DNA from 3 places in the Gemmobacter sp. LW-1 genome. Region 1 is predicted to be linked to each of the others. Evidence: riboswitches for the same ligand, from Rfam matches in the RefSeq annotation. Region 1 holds a riboswitch; each other region holds the start of a gene.

The links. Region 1 has a riboswitch for cobalamin ahead of AO684_RS01415 (DUF1636 domain-containing protein). Riboswitches for the same ligand answer to the same signal wherever they lie in the genome.
Region 2: another riboswitch for cobalamin. It lies ahead of AO684_RS06270 (DUF1636 family protein); the one in region 1 lies ahead of AO684_RS01415 (DUF1636 domain-containing protein).
Region 3: another riboswitch for cobalamin. It lies ahead of AO684_RS01725 (energy-coupling factor ABC transporter permease); the one in region 1 lies ahead of AO684_RS01415 (DUF1636 domain-containing protein).

The regions. Positions count from the first base shown of each region.
Region 1 is NZ_LJSC01000010.1:21,566-26,544, forward strand. Features, by position in the region: gene AO684_RS01400 (GTP-binding protein) at 1-588, opposite strand, end outside; gene AO684_RS01405 (cobyric acid synthase) at 641-2,083, opposite strand; gene cobO (cob(I)yrinic acid a,c-diamide adenosyltransferase) at 2,376-3,014, opposite strand; cobalamin riboswitch at 3,158-3,352, shown strand; gene AO684_RS01415 (DUF1636 domain-containing protein) at 3,441-3,824, shown strand; gene cobW (cobalamin biosynthesis protein CobW) at 3,821-4,855, shown strand; gene cobN (cobaltochelatase subunit CobN) at 4,859-4,979, shown strand, end outside.
Region 2 is NZ_LJSC01000031.1:27,513-32,491, forward strand. Features, by position in the region: gene AO684_RS06255 (iron ABC transporter permease) at 1-362, opposite strand, end outside; gene AO684_RS06260 (ABC transporter substrate-binding protein) at 365-1,297, opposite strand; gene AO684_RS06265 (ABC transporter ATP-binding protein) at 1,316-2,092, opposite strand; gene AO684_RS06270 (DUF1636 family protein) at 2,089-2,457, opposite strand; cobalamin riboswitch at 2,490-2,705, opposite strand; gene AO684_RS06275 (hypothetical protein) at 2,810-3,175, shown strand; gene modA (molybdate ABC transporter substrate-binding protein) at 3,236-3,991, shown strand; gene modB (molybdate ABC transporter permease subunit) at 4,010-4,708, shown strand; gene modC (molybdenum ABC transporter ATP-binding protein) at 4,705-4,979, shown strand, end outside.
Region 3 is NZ_LJSC01000011.1:31,341-36,319, reverse strand. Features, by position in the region: partial or broken gene AO684_RS22555 (Arm DNA-binding domain-containing protein) at 73-366, opposite strand; gene xseA (exodeoxyribonuclease VII large subunit) at 831-2,432, opposite strand; cobalamin riboswitch at 2,544-2,762, shown strand; gene AO684_RS01725 (energy-coupling factor ABC transporter permease) at 2,798-3,475, shown strand; gene cobF (precorrin-6A synthase (deacetylating)) at 3,527-4,294, shown strand; gene AO684_RS01715 (sarcosine oxidase subunit gamma) at 4,359-4,925, opposite strand; gene AO684_RS01710 (sarcosine oxidase subunit alpha family protein) at 4,918-4,979, opposite strand, start outside.

The DNA of each region.
Region 1 (4,979 bases):
CGAAAACAGCCGTTCGGCAGTCAGATCGGCGGCAGTCACCACCCCGGCATTGGGGGCGAGCGCGGTCAGACGCTCAACCACCGGCGCCGGGTCCGCCAGATCGGTTTTCGAGATCACCAGCAGATCGGCGACGCCCACCTGCCGCCGCGCCTCGTCATATCGGTCCAGCGCCTCGGTCGCATTGGCGGCATCTACCACCGTCACCACACCGTTCAGCACGAAATTGTCCAGCATGATGTCATTGGTCATGAAAGTCTGCATGACCGGCGCAGGATCGGCGAGGCCGGTCGTTTCGATCACCACGCGGCTGAAGGCGGGGCCCTTGCCGCTGTCCGCCTCATCCTTGAGGCGCAGCAGCGTCAGCCGCACATCGCCGGAAACCGTGCAGCAAATACAGCCGGTGGAGGAGGCAAAGGCGCGGTCGCCCACGCCCTCCATCAGCCCGCCATCCACATCCACCGCGCCGAATTCATTGACGATGACTGCGGTATCGCCAAAGCCCGGCTCGGTCATCAGCCGGTTCAGCAGCGTGGTCTTGCCGGCCCCCAGAAAGCCGGTGAGGATGGTGACGGGGATGCGGTCGGTCATGCGGGTCTCCTGTTCCCGCCCATCGGTAGCCGCACCGCTCCTTGCGCGCAAGTCAGCGCGCCAGCGCGAGCAGACCCGGCACGTCCAGATACGCCTCCATGTGATCGGAGAGCGCGTCCAGCGTCGCCTCGACTGTGGCATCATAGCCCAGCACCGATGTGGCCCCGAGACCCCGCAGGAAGGCCGCGCGGAAGACATCGGCCCGGAACAACCCGTGCAGATAGCTGCCGGTGATACGACCATCAGCCGAAACCGCGCCTTCGGGGGCGCCCTCGACAAAGGCGAAAGGCCGGGCGCGGGCCGGGCCGTTGCTGCGCCCGATATGGATTTCATACCCCTCGACATCGAGGCCGGTGGCGGCATGGGTGGCGCGGGTGCGGGTCAGCCGCTTGTCCGGGGTCATCACCGTCTCAATGTCCAGCAGCCCCAACCCCGGCGTTTCGCCCGCCGGTCCCTCGATCCCCTCGGGATCACGCACCACATGGCCCAGCATCTGATACCCGCCGCAAATGCCCAGCACATGCCCGCCGCGCCGCACATGGGCGGCAAGATCAATGTCCCACCCCTGCGCGCGCAGGAAGGCCAGATCGCCGCGCGTCGATTTGCTGCCCGGAAGGATCACCAGATCGGCGTCGCCCGGAATGGGCCGCCCGGCGGGCAGCAGCGTCAGCCGCACGGCAGGCTCCTGCGCCAGCGGGTCCAGATCATCGAAATTGGCGATCCGCGACAGCGCGAGGCAGACCACATGCAGGGCGCCATCGCCGCGCGCCTGTGGCAGGTCCAGCGCATCCTCGGCGGGCAGCCGCGCGGCATCGCCAAACCACGGCAACACCCCGAACCCACGCCAGCCGGTGCGATCCGCGATCAGCCGGTAACCGCCATCGAACAGGCGCGCATCGCCCCGGAACTTGTTGATGAGGAACCCCACGATCATCGCAGCATCCTCCGGGTCAAGCACCGCCTGCGTGCCGATCATCTGCGCGATCACTCCACCCCGGTCGATGTCCCCGGCCAACACCACCGGCACATCCGCCGCCCGCGCGAAACCCATATTGGCGATATCGCCCGCGCGCAGGTTGACTTCGGCGGGGCTGCCCGCCCCCTCGACGATCACCAGATCATGCGCTGCCCGCAACCGGGCAAAGCTTTCCTGCACCGCCCCCATCAGACGTGGCTTCAGCGCCGGATAGTCCGCCGCCCGCGTCGTGGTCAGCCGCCGTCCCTGCACCACCACCTGTGCGCCGGTCTCGCTTTCCGGCTTCAGCAGCACCGGGTTCATGTCCACCACCGGCTCCAGCCCGCAGGCCAGGGCCTGCAACGCCTGCGCCCGCCCGATCTCGCCCCCGTCAGATGTAACGGCGGCGTTGTTCGACATATTCTGCGGCTTGAAGGGCGCCACCTTCAAACCGCGTCGCCGCGCTGCCCGGCAAAGCCCCGCGACCAGCAGCGACTTGCCGACATTCGACCCCGCCCCCTGGATCATCAGCGCCGTCATCGCGCCTCTCCCTGGACAGGATGGGGGCGCTGCCCCCTCGGCCCTGCGGGCCTCACCCCCGGGATATTTAAGGCCAAGATGAAATGGCCCCCAGCCCGATTTGGGCGCCGCATCCCGGGCCGTTTCCACGGCAGAGACGCGGCGCTTTCACCTTGGACGGCCATCGGGATCCCTCCCTGTTCCGCCCCTTCAACCTGCCGCGATTCGGTTAACATCTCGTTGCTTTCATCTTGGCCTTAAATATCCCGGGGGAGTCGCGCAGCGACGGGGGCAGCGCCCCCTCCCCGGCCGGTCAGAACTCGACGCCCTTCTGGCCCTTGATCCCCGAGCGGAACGGATGCTTCACCAGCGCCATCTCGGTCACCAGATCGGCCAGTTCGATCAGCTCTTCCCTGGCGTTGCGGCCCGTGAGGCAGACATGGGTCATCGGCGGCTTCTCGTCGCGCAGGAAGTCCAGAACCTCGTCCAGCGGCAGATAATCATAGCGCAGCGCGATATTGATTTCGTCCAGCAGCACGAAGCGGATCTCCGGGTCGCGGATCAGCTCTTTCGCCTTCTCCCAGCCCTTGCGCGCCATGGCGATGTCACGGGCGCGGTCCTGGGTTTCCCAGGTGAAGCCCTCGCCCATGGCGTGAAACTGGCAGAGACCCGCGAAATTCTCTTCGATCAGGCGCCGCTCGCCCGTGTCCCAGGCGCCCTTGATGAACTGCACCACGGCGCAGGGCATACCATGGGCGATGCAGCGCAGGATCATGCCGAACCCGCTAGAGCTTTTGCCCTTGCCCGCGCCGGTATGGACAATGAGCAGCCCCTTTTCGCCTTCTTTCGTCGCCATGATCTTGTCACGGGCGGCTTTCTTCTTCGCCATCTTGGCGGCATGGCGGGCCAGATCCTCTGCCGGAACTTCGGTCTGCGGGGCGGTATCTTGCATCGTATCCTCCTGTTCGCGGGGCAGCATAGCGGTGGCCCTTGTCCACCGGAAGCCGCGAAGAGACGGCCCGCGCGCGGCGCGCGCCATGTCGCGCCTGCCCGCCGAAGCGGCGCGGGCCGCGCTTGACTTCGCCGGGGGATGTGGCACAAGCGGGCCATGCTGGTTCCTGCCGCGAGGCAGGTGAAAAGGGAATGCGACAGGCTCAAGGGCCAAGCGCAGCCGCCCCCGCGACCGTGACCGGAGAGACCCCATACCACTGGCAAACAGCCGGGAAGGTCGGGGTCGGGGAGAAATCCACTCCGCAAGCCGGGAGACCTGCCAGCGATCTGTTTTGACGGGCGGACGGGGTGTTCCGCGACCGGCAGAGGTGACTGCCTGTCACCCCTTCCGCGCCTGCATCCCTTTTGCCAAGGAAGGGATGATCCGATGGCGCAGACCACGCTCCATGTCTGTCTGACCTGCCGGCGCGAGGGGGTGGACCCCGCCGCACCGCGCCCCGGTGCCGTGCTGCACGAGGCGCTGGCGCAAGCAGGCGCGCCGGAAGGCGTGCGCATCGTCGGGGTCGAATGCCTGTCGGCCTGTTCCAACGGCTGTGCGGTCGCGCTCTCTGCCCCCGGCAAATGGACCTATGTCTATGGCCGGCTGGACCCTGATACCCATGTCGCTGCCATTCTGGACGGCGCCACGCGCTATGCCGGAACCGCTGACGGCGTTGTGCCCTGGCGCGAGCGGCCCGAGGTGTTCCGCAAGCAATGCCTTGCCCGCATCCCCCCATTCCCCTCTGACGCAACACAGGAAGCCGCCGAATGACCGATCTGACCAAAGTCCCCGTCACTGTGATCACCGGCTTTCTGGGTTCGGGCAAGACGACGCTGATCCGGCATCTGATGCAGAACCCACAGGGCAAGCGGCTGGCCGTTCTGGTCAATGAATTCGGCACCGTGGGGGTGGATGGCGAGATCCTGAAATCCTGCGCCGATGCGAATTGCCCGGTGGAGAATATCGTGGAACTCGCGAATGGTTGCATCTGCTGCACCGTGGCCGAGGATTTCATTCCGACGATCGAGGCGCTGATGGCGATGCCGCAGCGCCCCGATCATATCCTGATCGAAACCTCGGGCCTCGCGCTGCCGAAACCGCTGCTGAAAGCCTTCGACTGGCCCGCGATCCGCTCGCGCATCACGGTGGATGGCGTGGTGGCGCTGGCCGATGCCGAGGCGGTGGCGGCGGGGCGTTTCGCCTCCGATGTCGCAGCGGTGGAGGCGCAGCGCGCCGCCGATGACAGTCTTGACCACGAAACCCCGCTGTCCGAGGTGTTCGAGGATCAGATCGCCTGCGCCGATCTGGTGTTGCTGACCAAGGCCGACCTCGCGGGCGAGGCCGGTCTGGCCGCCGCGCGCGGGGTGATCGAGGCCGAGGCGCCGCGCAAGCTGCCGATCCTGCCCGTTTCGGAAGGTGTGGTGGACCCGCGTGTCGTACTGGGCCTGAATGCGGCAGCCGAAGACGACCTTGCCGCCCGGCCCAGCCATCACGATGGCCATGACGACCATGAACATGATGATTTCGACACGGTGGTGATCGAACTGGGCGAGGTGGCGGACCCGGAGGCGCTGCAAGCCGCAATCATCCGGCTGGCCCGCGAACAGGACATCCTGCGCGTGAAGGGCTATGTCGCCGTAGCGGGCAAGCCGATGCGGATGCTGGTGCAGGCCGTGGGCGCGCGGGTACGGGCACAATATGACCGCCCCTGGGGCGACACACCGCGTGCGACCCGTCTGGTGGTCATCGCCGAGCATGACAAGGTGAACGAAGCCGCCATCCGCACCGTGCTGGAGGGCTGAGCCTTGCACGTCGTCTTCCGCGAAAGTCACGGGCTGGAGGAGACCGACACGCCGTTCGATCCGGGGCAAAGCCCGGCGGATCTGGTGGTTCTGTCATTTTCCGACAGCGACCTTGGCGCTTTCG
Region 2 (4,979 bases), on a different contig from region 1:
AGCGCCGCAATCGCACCGAATGCGGCGCCCGAGGAAATGCCCAGCAAATGCGGATCGGCCAGCGGGTTGCGGGTAACGGCCTGAAGCGCCGCGCCCACCAGACCCAGCCCGCCGCCGACCAGAGCCGCCAGCAGCACGCGCGGCAGGCGGATCTGCCAGACGATATTCGCCTGCCCCACACCCCAGTGGGGCGTCACCAGCCCGGGCAGCAGCCGGTCGAGCAATACCCCCCAGACGGTGCCCGGCGCGATGGCGACCGATCCAACCGAAACCGCAAGGCTGACCGAAAGCGCCAGCCCCAGCAGCACGGCAAGGGCAAGGCCCGCCCGGCGCGGCAGGGCGCGACGCAGGGCGAGCCGCATCGTCACTGGCCCGCGAACCCGGCGACCAGCTTTTCGACCGCGCGGATATTGCGCGGCCCCGGCGTCGCCTCGACATATTCCAGCACGACGAAGCGATCATTCTTCACCGCGTCGATATCCGCGAAGGCCGGATTACCCTTCATGAAGGCGATCTTCTGTTCCGCCGTCACATCGCCGTAGTTCACGATCACCACGACCTGCGGATTGCGCGCCACCACCGGCTCCCACGCCACTTCGGCCCAGCTTTTGTCCAGATCATCCATGATGTTGACGCCGCCCGCCGCCTCGATCAGTGCGGTCGGCATGGCGTATTTGCCGGCAGTGAACGGCGCCTCTTCGCCCGAATCGTAAACAAAGACCCGCAGCGGATGGTCGTGGTCCACGCCCTTCGTCGCCTCGGCCAGCCGCGCTTTGTAGCCTGCGACCAGCGACTCTGCCCGATCCTCGACGCCGAATATGCGGCCAAGGTTCAGCATGTCCTGATACATGTCCTGCATCGTGCTGCGTGCTTTCGGCCCGATATGGATGCAGCTTTCGGTCAGTTCGTAGGTCTTGATGCCGAAAGGTTCCAGCGTTTCGGGCGTAACCTCGCCGCCGACCTTCATGCCATAATTCCAGCCCGCGAAGAAGAAATCAGCCTCCGCCGCAGCCAGAACTTCCTTGCTGGGGTATTTGGCCGAAAGCTCCGGCAGTTCGGCGACGCCCTCGCGCATTTCGGGGTCCAGCGTCTTCCAGCCGGAAATGCCGGTATAGCCGACCATGTGGTCGCGCAGGCCGAGCACGAGCATCATTTCGGTCAGGTTCACATCATTGGAAATTGCGCGCGCGGGTGCGGCGTCGAAGGTCACATCACGGTCGCAGCTTTTGACGGTGACAGGGAAGGCAGCAGCCGCACTGGCAGACAGCAGCAGCGCCGCAAGGGCGAGACGGATCATCGGAAACTCCTGATCGGATCAGAGGTGAAAGGACAGGCGCGGGCCGGTGCCGCTGTGGTCGATCCGGCCCCGCACCTGAAAGGCGGTGTGCAGCAGATCCTCGTGCAGCACCTGATCGGGCGGACCATCCGCCAGCATCCGGCCGCCATGCAGGATCAGCATGCGTTCGGCAAATTCCGCCGCCAGCGGCAGATCGTGCAGCGTGGTCACCACCGTCAGGCCGAGATCGCGCAGCAGCCGCAACAGATCAAGCTGGTGGCGGATGTCCAGATGGTTGGTCGGCTCGTCCAGCACCAGAATGCGCGGCTCTTGCGCAAGGGCACGGGCAACCATGACCCGCTGCCTTTCGCCCCCGGACAGGGTGCCGAAACTGCGGTCTGCGAAGGCTGTCAGGTCCAGCCGGGCCATGGCGGCGTCGATGATGGCGCAGTCAGCCTCACCGGGCAGGGCGAGCCCGCTGCCCCAGCCCTTGCGATGCGGCAAGCGGCCCAAAGCCACGATCTGCCGCACGCTCAACGCGAAATCGGTGGGTTGTTCCTGCACCACGGCAGCCACGATGCGCGCGGCCTCGGGCGCCGACATCAGCCACAGGTCGCGGCCCGTAACCGATACCGCGCCGCGCCGGGGCGGCTGGTGGCGATAGATCAGCCGCAGAAGCGAGGTCTTGCCTGCCCCGTTCGCGCCGCAGATCGCCATGATCTGCCCCTGCGGAACGGCGAAGCTGATATCGGTCAGGATGTCGGGCCGGTCCTTCGGGCCCCAGCAGACCGAGCGGAACTCCAGCGCCGGGGTCATTGGATCGCCCCCGCCGCCGTGCGGATGACCGCAGCCGCAGGGCGCACGGTTCCGGCCACCAGCGCGTCGATATCCTGGCCATCTTCGACATCGCCAAACAGCCAGGTCTCGCCCGAGGCGACCCGCCAGGCCAGGGTGCAGGGCCGCTGGCAGCCTTCGACGCACAGCGTTCCCGACAGCTCGAACTCTGCCCCCACACCCGCCAGCGCCAGGGCGCCGCGCAGCTGGATCAACAGGTTCAGGCCGGGCCTGCATTCGCGCCCGACATGCGGGCAGGACTGGCAGACAAGCATCTGATGCGGCGCGGGGCGCGCGCCGGTTTCGGTGGAAAGCGCGGCCATCGGCCTGCGCGGGGATCTGTCCATACGATCTCCTTCCCGGGGCACCCCGCCCGGTGGTTGTTGCGGTTCTCGATGGCAGGTCTCCTGACTCGCGGGTCGCAGCTTGCCCCGCCTTCCCGGCCCCGCAGTTCGGGGTCCAGTGGCATTGGGGGTCGCTCGCCGCTTACAGTTGCGGGGGCAGTCACGGAATTGGCGCCTGATGGCTACACCGCACCGTGTTCCCTTTTCACCCGGCGTCGCATTTGCCGGGAACCATCGGCGGCCAGAAGCGCATGACTCGGCGCCGCCGTCAAGCCCGGGCACGACAAGCGGCACACCCTTGCCTGTCGGCGCGCCGGCGGCGATGATTGGCCGAGACACCCGGAAAGGCCCGCCGATGACCAAGCTGAAGCTGCGCATCCTGTTCGACACCGCCATGCTTGGCCCCGGCAAGGCCGAGCTGTTGCAGCGCATTGGCGAGACCGGCTCGATCGCCGCAGCCGGGCGGCAGATGCAGATGAGCTACAAGCGGGCCTGGTCGCTGGTGGAGGAAATGAACGCGGCTTTCCGTGAACCGCTGGTCAGCAGTGCGCGGGGCGGGGCGGGCGGCGGCGGGGCGCAGGTGACAGAGACCGGGCAAGAGGTGCTGCGCCGCTATCTTGCGGTATTGGAGGCCGCCGAACAGGCGGGGGCGGCAGAGGTGACCGCGCTGGAGGCCTTGCTTGCCCCTGCGACCAAGGTGGATATGTCTGAAGAAAAATAACGCTTGCGTGACCGGGAGGCGGCTGCCAGATATGTTTCCCGAAACATATCGGAGTCTCTCATGTCCCGCCGTCTTGCCCTTACGCTTGCTTTCGCCCTCGCTGCCAGCCCTGTCGCCGCCGAGGAGGTCGTGGTCTTCGCCGCCGCGTCGATGAAGAATGCGCTGGATGACCTGGCCGCGCAATGGCAGGCGGAAACCGGCAATCAGGTGGTGATCAGCTATGCGGGTTCGGGCAAGCTTGCGCAGCAGATCGTTGCCGGGGCGCCCGCCGACATCTTCGTGTCTGCCGCCCCGAACTGGATGGACGAGGTGCAGAACGCCGGGCTGGTCGTGGAGGGCACGCGCGAGGATCTGCTGGGCAATACGCTGGTGCTGATCGCGCATGGCAAGGATGCGGCGCCGGTTGAGATCGGGGCGGGCTTCGATCTGTCCGCGTTGCTGGGCGACGGGAAACTGGCGATGGCCATGGTCGATTCCGTGCCTGCCGGGCAATATGGCAAAGCCGCGCTGACGGCGCTGGGTCAGTGGGACAAGGTGGAACCCGCCGTCGCGCAATCCGACAACGTGCGCGCGGCGCTGGCACTGGTGTCCACCGGCGAGGCACCCTATGGCATCGTCTACGCTACCGATGCTGCCGCTGATGACAATGTGACCGTGGTCGGCACCTTCCCCGCCGACAGCTATCCGGCCATCGTCTATCCCGCTGCCCTCTTGACCGGGGCGGCAGATGCGGCGGACAAAGCCTTTTACGAGGCACTTTCGGGCGAGGCGGCGCATGCCGCCTTCAGAGCGCAGGGCTTCGCGATCCTGAAGTAAGGGCCCGACCGGCGGCATATGACAGACTGGCTATCCCCCGACGAATGGCGCGCCGTGGCGCTGTCACTGCGCGTCTCGCTCTGGGCCGTGGCCGCCAGCCTGCCCTTTGGAATTCTGACCGCCTATGCGCTGGCGCGGTGGGAATTTCGCGGCAAACAGGTGCTGAACGGCATCGTCCACCTGCCGCTGATCCTGCCGCCAGTGGTGACGGGCTATCTGCTGTTGCTGACGTTCGGGCGCAAGGGCGCGGTGGGCCAGATCCTCGACCAATGGTTCGGCATCGTGCTGGCCTTCCGCTGGACCGGCGCGGCGCTGGCCGCCGCCGTGATGGCTTTCCCGCTGATGGTGCGGGCCATCCGGCTGGCGGTGGAGGCGGTGGACCCCAAGCTGGAACAGGCAGCAGGCACGCTGGGTGCCTCGCGCCCTTGGGTGTTCCTGACCGTGACGCTGCCGCTGATCCTGCCCGGCGTTCTGGCGGGCACGATCCTTGCCTTCGCCAAGGCGATGGGCGAATTCGGCGCCACCATCACCTTCGTGTCAAACATCCCTGGCCAGACGCAGACACTGCCTTCCGCCATCTATGCCTTTCTGCAAGTGCCCGGCGGAGAGAAGGAGGCCGCGCGTCTGGTGCTGGTGGCGGTGGGCATCGCCATGGCCGCACTGATGCTGTCGGAATGGATCAGCCGGGCCGTCGCGCGCAGGATCGCGGGGACATGACGCTGTCGGTGAACCTGTCCCATCGCTTTGGCGACTTCACGCTGGATGTGGCGTTCGAAGCACCGCCGGGTGTGACGGTGTTGTTCGGACGTTCCGGCTCCGGCAAGACGACGGTGGTGAATGCTGTTGCGGGTCTCTTGCGCCCTGACCACGGTCGCATCATCGCAGGGGGCGAGGTCTTGCTGGATACCGAAACCCGCACCTTCCTGCCGCCACATCGGCGCAGGGTGGGGTATGTGTTTCAGGACGCCCGGCTGTTCCCGCATCTGAC
Region 3 (4,979 bases), on a different contig from region 1:
GCTGTCATAGACCTGCTTCAACGTGACCCCCTCGGTCACCTTCTGCTGGCGCTCTGCCTCCTGCTGCTTCTTCACCTCGCGAGGGTCAACCCCCATGCGCATCGACCGCAGGTGTTCGCGCGCCACCTCGCGGGCTTGGTCCACAGTGAAGACGCCGTAAGGCCCGATGGTGATGCGGGCAGCGGTCCCCACACCTCCGACGCGCCCCTGCACGATGAACGTCAGCTTGCGTGTGGGGGTCACGCGAAGGCCAAAGCCCTTCACGTCCGTGTCCCAGTGCAGTTCGTCAGCGGGTCCGGGCGTGACTTTGTCGATATACCCCTTCGTGAGCTTCAGGGGCGGGTGTTTGCGGGTCGGATCGGGCATGTCGGCAGCTCCTCATAAGCAGATCAACAGCACCAGCGGTCGTCCTGCGAAATGCTGCTTAGGGCTTATCACATCGGCCAAGCAACTGAAATCGCTTATTTTTCCGCAAGCTGTAGGGCTGCGTCAGGCTGCATAGGGCTGCGTCGGGTCGCGCTGCTGGATACTGTTAATCAATTGGTCGTAGGTTCGATCCCTACCGCCGGAGCCAAAAATCCCTAGGATTTCAGCTACATACAAAGCCCCCGCAAGGAGGCTTTTGTGGCTCTGAAGTCTGCGGAAGTTAGGCTTAAGGGCCTGCGGTGCCAGGCCAGCAGGATTGATGCCGTCGGGCGCGGTCACATCATCTGCGCCGTCAGATGCGGCTGTACGCGCCTCCAGCCTCCGGCCCCTCGCGCAAGATGCTCCGGAGTCCTCCCTGCGCCCATCGGCCCGGGGGTTGCCGGGGCCGTCCGGCGAGCTGTGCGTCAGAACAGGCTGCCCTGATCCGGCCCCTCCTCGCGGGAACGGGGCTTGCGGGGGGTGCGCAGGGGGCCTTCGGCGGATGGCGCCACGGAGGTGCCGGGGCCGGTCGTGACGCGGCCATCGCGGAACTCGATCTCCAGCGCGGCGGCCTCGCGGGCAAGTTCGGCACTGGTGATGACGGCGCCTCCGGCCCGTACGACGGCATAGCCCCGCGCCAGTGTCGCCTGATAGCCCAGCGTCTTCCGCATCCGCTCCAGCCCGTCCAGCCGTTCTGTGGCGCGGGCCAACCGTTGTGCAGGTGCGGTTTCCAGCCGGCTTGCCAGAACGCCCAGACGATCCCGGTCGCGGGCAATCTGGGTTTTGGCTCCGGACAGCAGACGCGCCAGCGCGGGCGCGAGCCGTGAGGCCCATTTATCGAGGCCCGCATGGCTACGCTCCTGCCGCCGCTCCATTGCCGTATCCGCGCGGGCAGTCAGCACCTGCAGCCGCTCGGCCCGGCCCGAGATCAGGGCGCGCAGCGCCTCGGGACGCAGGCGCCCGGCACGCGCCTCGTAGGCGCCCCGCTTGCGGGTGACCATCAGCCCCAGCGCACCGCCCAGCCGTTGCACCACCGCGTCGAATCGCTGGCCCGGCCCGCCCAGCAGCATGTCGAGCCGGGGCAGCGCCCGGCCCAGATCGGACAGCCGCACCCGCCGCCGCTCGGCCTCCTGCGCCATCGCCCGGCTGAGACGCGCCCCGAAGCCATCGACAGCGGCCAGCAGGTCCAGCCGCACCGGCACCGCCATCTCTGCGGCGGCGGTCGGCGTTGGCGCCCGGCGGTCAGCCGCGAAGTCGATCAGCGTGGTGTCGGTTTCGTGCCCCACGGCGGAAATCAGCGGAATGCGGCTGGCCGCCGCCGCCCGCACCACGATTTCCTCGTTGAATCCCCACAGATCCTCCAGAGAGCCACCGCCCCGCGCCACGATCAGCAGATCGGGCCGCGGCACCGGGCCGCCGGGTTCGATCGCGTTGAAGCCACGAATGGCCGCCGCCACCTCGGCTGCGCATTTCTCCCCCTGGACCGCCACCGGCCAGATCAGGACATGGCGGGGAAAGCGGTCGCGCAGCCGGTGCAGGATGTCGCGGATCACCGCACCCGAGGGCGATGTGACCACCCCGATCACGCCGGGCAGATAAGGGACAGGCTTTTTGCGCGCGGGGTCAAACAGCCCCTCGGCCTGCAAGGCGGCGCGGCGCTTTTCCAGCATGGCCATCAGGGCACCGGCCCCTGCGGGGGCCACATCCTCGACAATCAGCTGGTATTTCGACTGGCCCGGAAAGGTGGTCATCCGGCCGGTGGCCACGACCTCCATCCCCTCTTCAGGGCGCACCTGCATCCGTGCCACCTGCCCCTTCCAGGAGACGGCGGCAATGACCGAACGGTCATCCTTCAGGTCGAAATACATATGCCCCGAGGACGGGCGCGAGACTCGCCCGATCTCGCCCCGCACGCGGACAAGGCCAAATTCGCCTTCAATCATGCGTTTCACTGCGCCGGAAAGCTCCGACACGGTATATTCGGGCTGGTTGCCCTGCTGGGGCTGGGGGTCTTCGAACAGGTCCATGCCCCCGTTTTGCCCCAAGCCCGCGCGGCCCGCAACCGCCCCGGCCCCGCCCGCCCGTCGCAAAGCGCGCCAGACCGTCGCAAAGCCCGCTTGACGCAAGCGCCCTTTCGCCACAGAACGAGGCGGCAAGGTGTCCATCAGGTGCCAAGCACCGGACTCAATCGGGAACGGGGAAGGGCGAACCCAGTCAGGCGCCCAAAGCCCCGGCCGCCCCCGCGACTGTGAGCGGAGAGCGCCCCCATCCGCCACTGGTGTCCCTGCGGCACCGGGAAGGCCGGGACGCGCCACGACCCGCAAGCCAGGAGACCGGCCTTGCATGAACCGAAACCACGGCCGTCGGGTGTGACGGCCAGAGGAGACAGATCATGCATATCGAACCGGGCCTCGTTTCCGGGGCCAAGCTGATGCTTGGTGCCGCCACCGCCGCCACCGCCGGGCTTTACACGCTGAAAATCGCTTTTGCCGCGATCCGCGAACAGGGTGCAGTGTCACTGCTGGCGCGCAGCGTGCTGGCCACCGCCGCCACCTTCACCTTCTTCGAGGTGCTTCCCCATGTGCCCGTCGGCGTATCCGAGGTGCATCTCATCCTTGGATCGACCCTGTTCCTGCTGTTCGGCGCCGCTCCGGCGGCCATCGGGCTGGCGCTTGGCCTGCTGATCCAGGGGATGTTCTTCGCCCCCTTCGACCTGCCGCAATACGGGATGAACGTCACCACCCTGCTGGTGCCACTGTTCGGCCTTCAGGCACTGGCGCGGCGCGTCATCGCCCCCGGCACTGCCTATGTCGATCTGCGCTACGGGCAGGCGCTGGCGCTGTCGACCGCCTATCAGGCGGGCATCGTCGCCTGGGTCGCCTTCTGGGCTTTCTACGGCATGGGCTTCAGCGCCGAGGCCATGGCGCAGGTCTCGACCTTCGGGGCCGCCTACATGCTGGTCGTCGCGGTGGAACCGCTGGTGGATCTGGCTGTTCTGGCAGCCGCCAAGGCCATCAAGGGCCTTGCGGGTTCCGGCCTTGTGACCCAACGCCTGCACGCCGCCGCCTGATCTTTCTGCCGCCGCCCAAAGCCGGGCGGCGGCCTCTTTGACCGAGCGACCATGACCCTTCACCTCAGCCTCGTCGGAATTGGCAGCGGCAATCCCGACCACCTGACGCGCCAAGCCATCCGCGCGCTGAACCGCGCTGATCTGATCCTCTTGCCGCGCAAGGGCAGCGCGAAGGCCGATCTGGCCGACCTCCGGCGCGAGATCCTCGCCGAGGTGCTGGAAAACCCCGCGACCCGCATTGCCGAATTCGACTATCCGACGCGAGACGCCGCAACTGCCGATTACCGCCAAAGGGTCGAAGACTGGCATGATGCCATCGCCGCCCGCTGGGTGGACAGTATCGCGGCCCACCCCGGCGCGACGCGCGTCGCGCTGCTGGTCTGGGGTGACCCCTCGCTTTACGACAGCACCCTGCGCATCGCCACCCGGCTGAACCCGCGCCCGGACATCGAGGTCATCCCCGGCATTACCTCAATCCAGGCGCTGACCGCCGCCCAGGCCATCCCGCTGAACGAGATCGACGGCCCCGTCACCATCACCACCGGGCGCCAATTGCGCGAAACCGGCTTTCCGGCCGGCGTCGATACCTGTGTGGTGATGCTGGACGGCGAATGTTCCTTCCAGAGCCTGCCGCCGGAAGGCATACAGATCTGGTGGGCGGGCTATGCGGGTATGCACATCCAGATCACCGACAGCGGCCCGCTGGCTGACGCTGGCCCACGCATCATTGCCGCCCGCGCCGAAGCCCGCGCCGCACATGGCTGGATCATGGATATTTACCTGCTGCGCCGCCGGGGCCAGGCGCAAATTTCTTCCTGAAGAAATTTGCAAATCTTTTCCACAAAAGATTTGCGCGCGGCCCCCGGAGGGGCCGCGAAGCCGTTCAGAACACCGAATGCGCGGCGGTGTCCAGCGCGTGCCACAGGGCGGCGGCCGAGGATCGCGCCCCGATCACGCTGACCTGCGCGGCCCCGCGCTTCACCACATAGACCCCCATATGCTCCAGCATGGCGCGGGTCGCGGCGCCATCCGGCGCGGTGGCCAGATCGACATTGCACAACCGCTCGAACAGCGCGGGCAGATCCTCGCCGGTCACGTCGATACGCACCCAGGCATCGGTCTGTTCGGTGATCGAGGCCGCATCGCCGAACACCGGCAGCAGGGCCGCGCGACTATCCTCATGCGTGGCGAAGGGCGCCTCGATCATCCAGCTTTCGGGCGACAGCCAGAAGGCGGCGAAAGGCGCACGGGCCTCGAAGCGGCCGGGGCCGGGCAGCGGGATGCCGGCCCCCGCAGCGGCGGCGGCAACTTCGGCAGACCGCCCCTGACGGGCCGAAACCGATGCCAGCGCCACATCCACAACCTCGGCCAGCGTGACCGGGCCGAAGACGGCCCGCGCCGGGCTGGTGCCCCCCAGCGGGCAGAGGGGTTTCAGACGATGCTCAGCCACGGAGACGCTCTCCTTCCGGGTCAAAGAAATGCGGGCTCACGATTTCGACCTCGA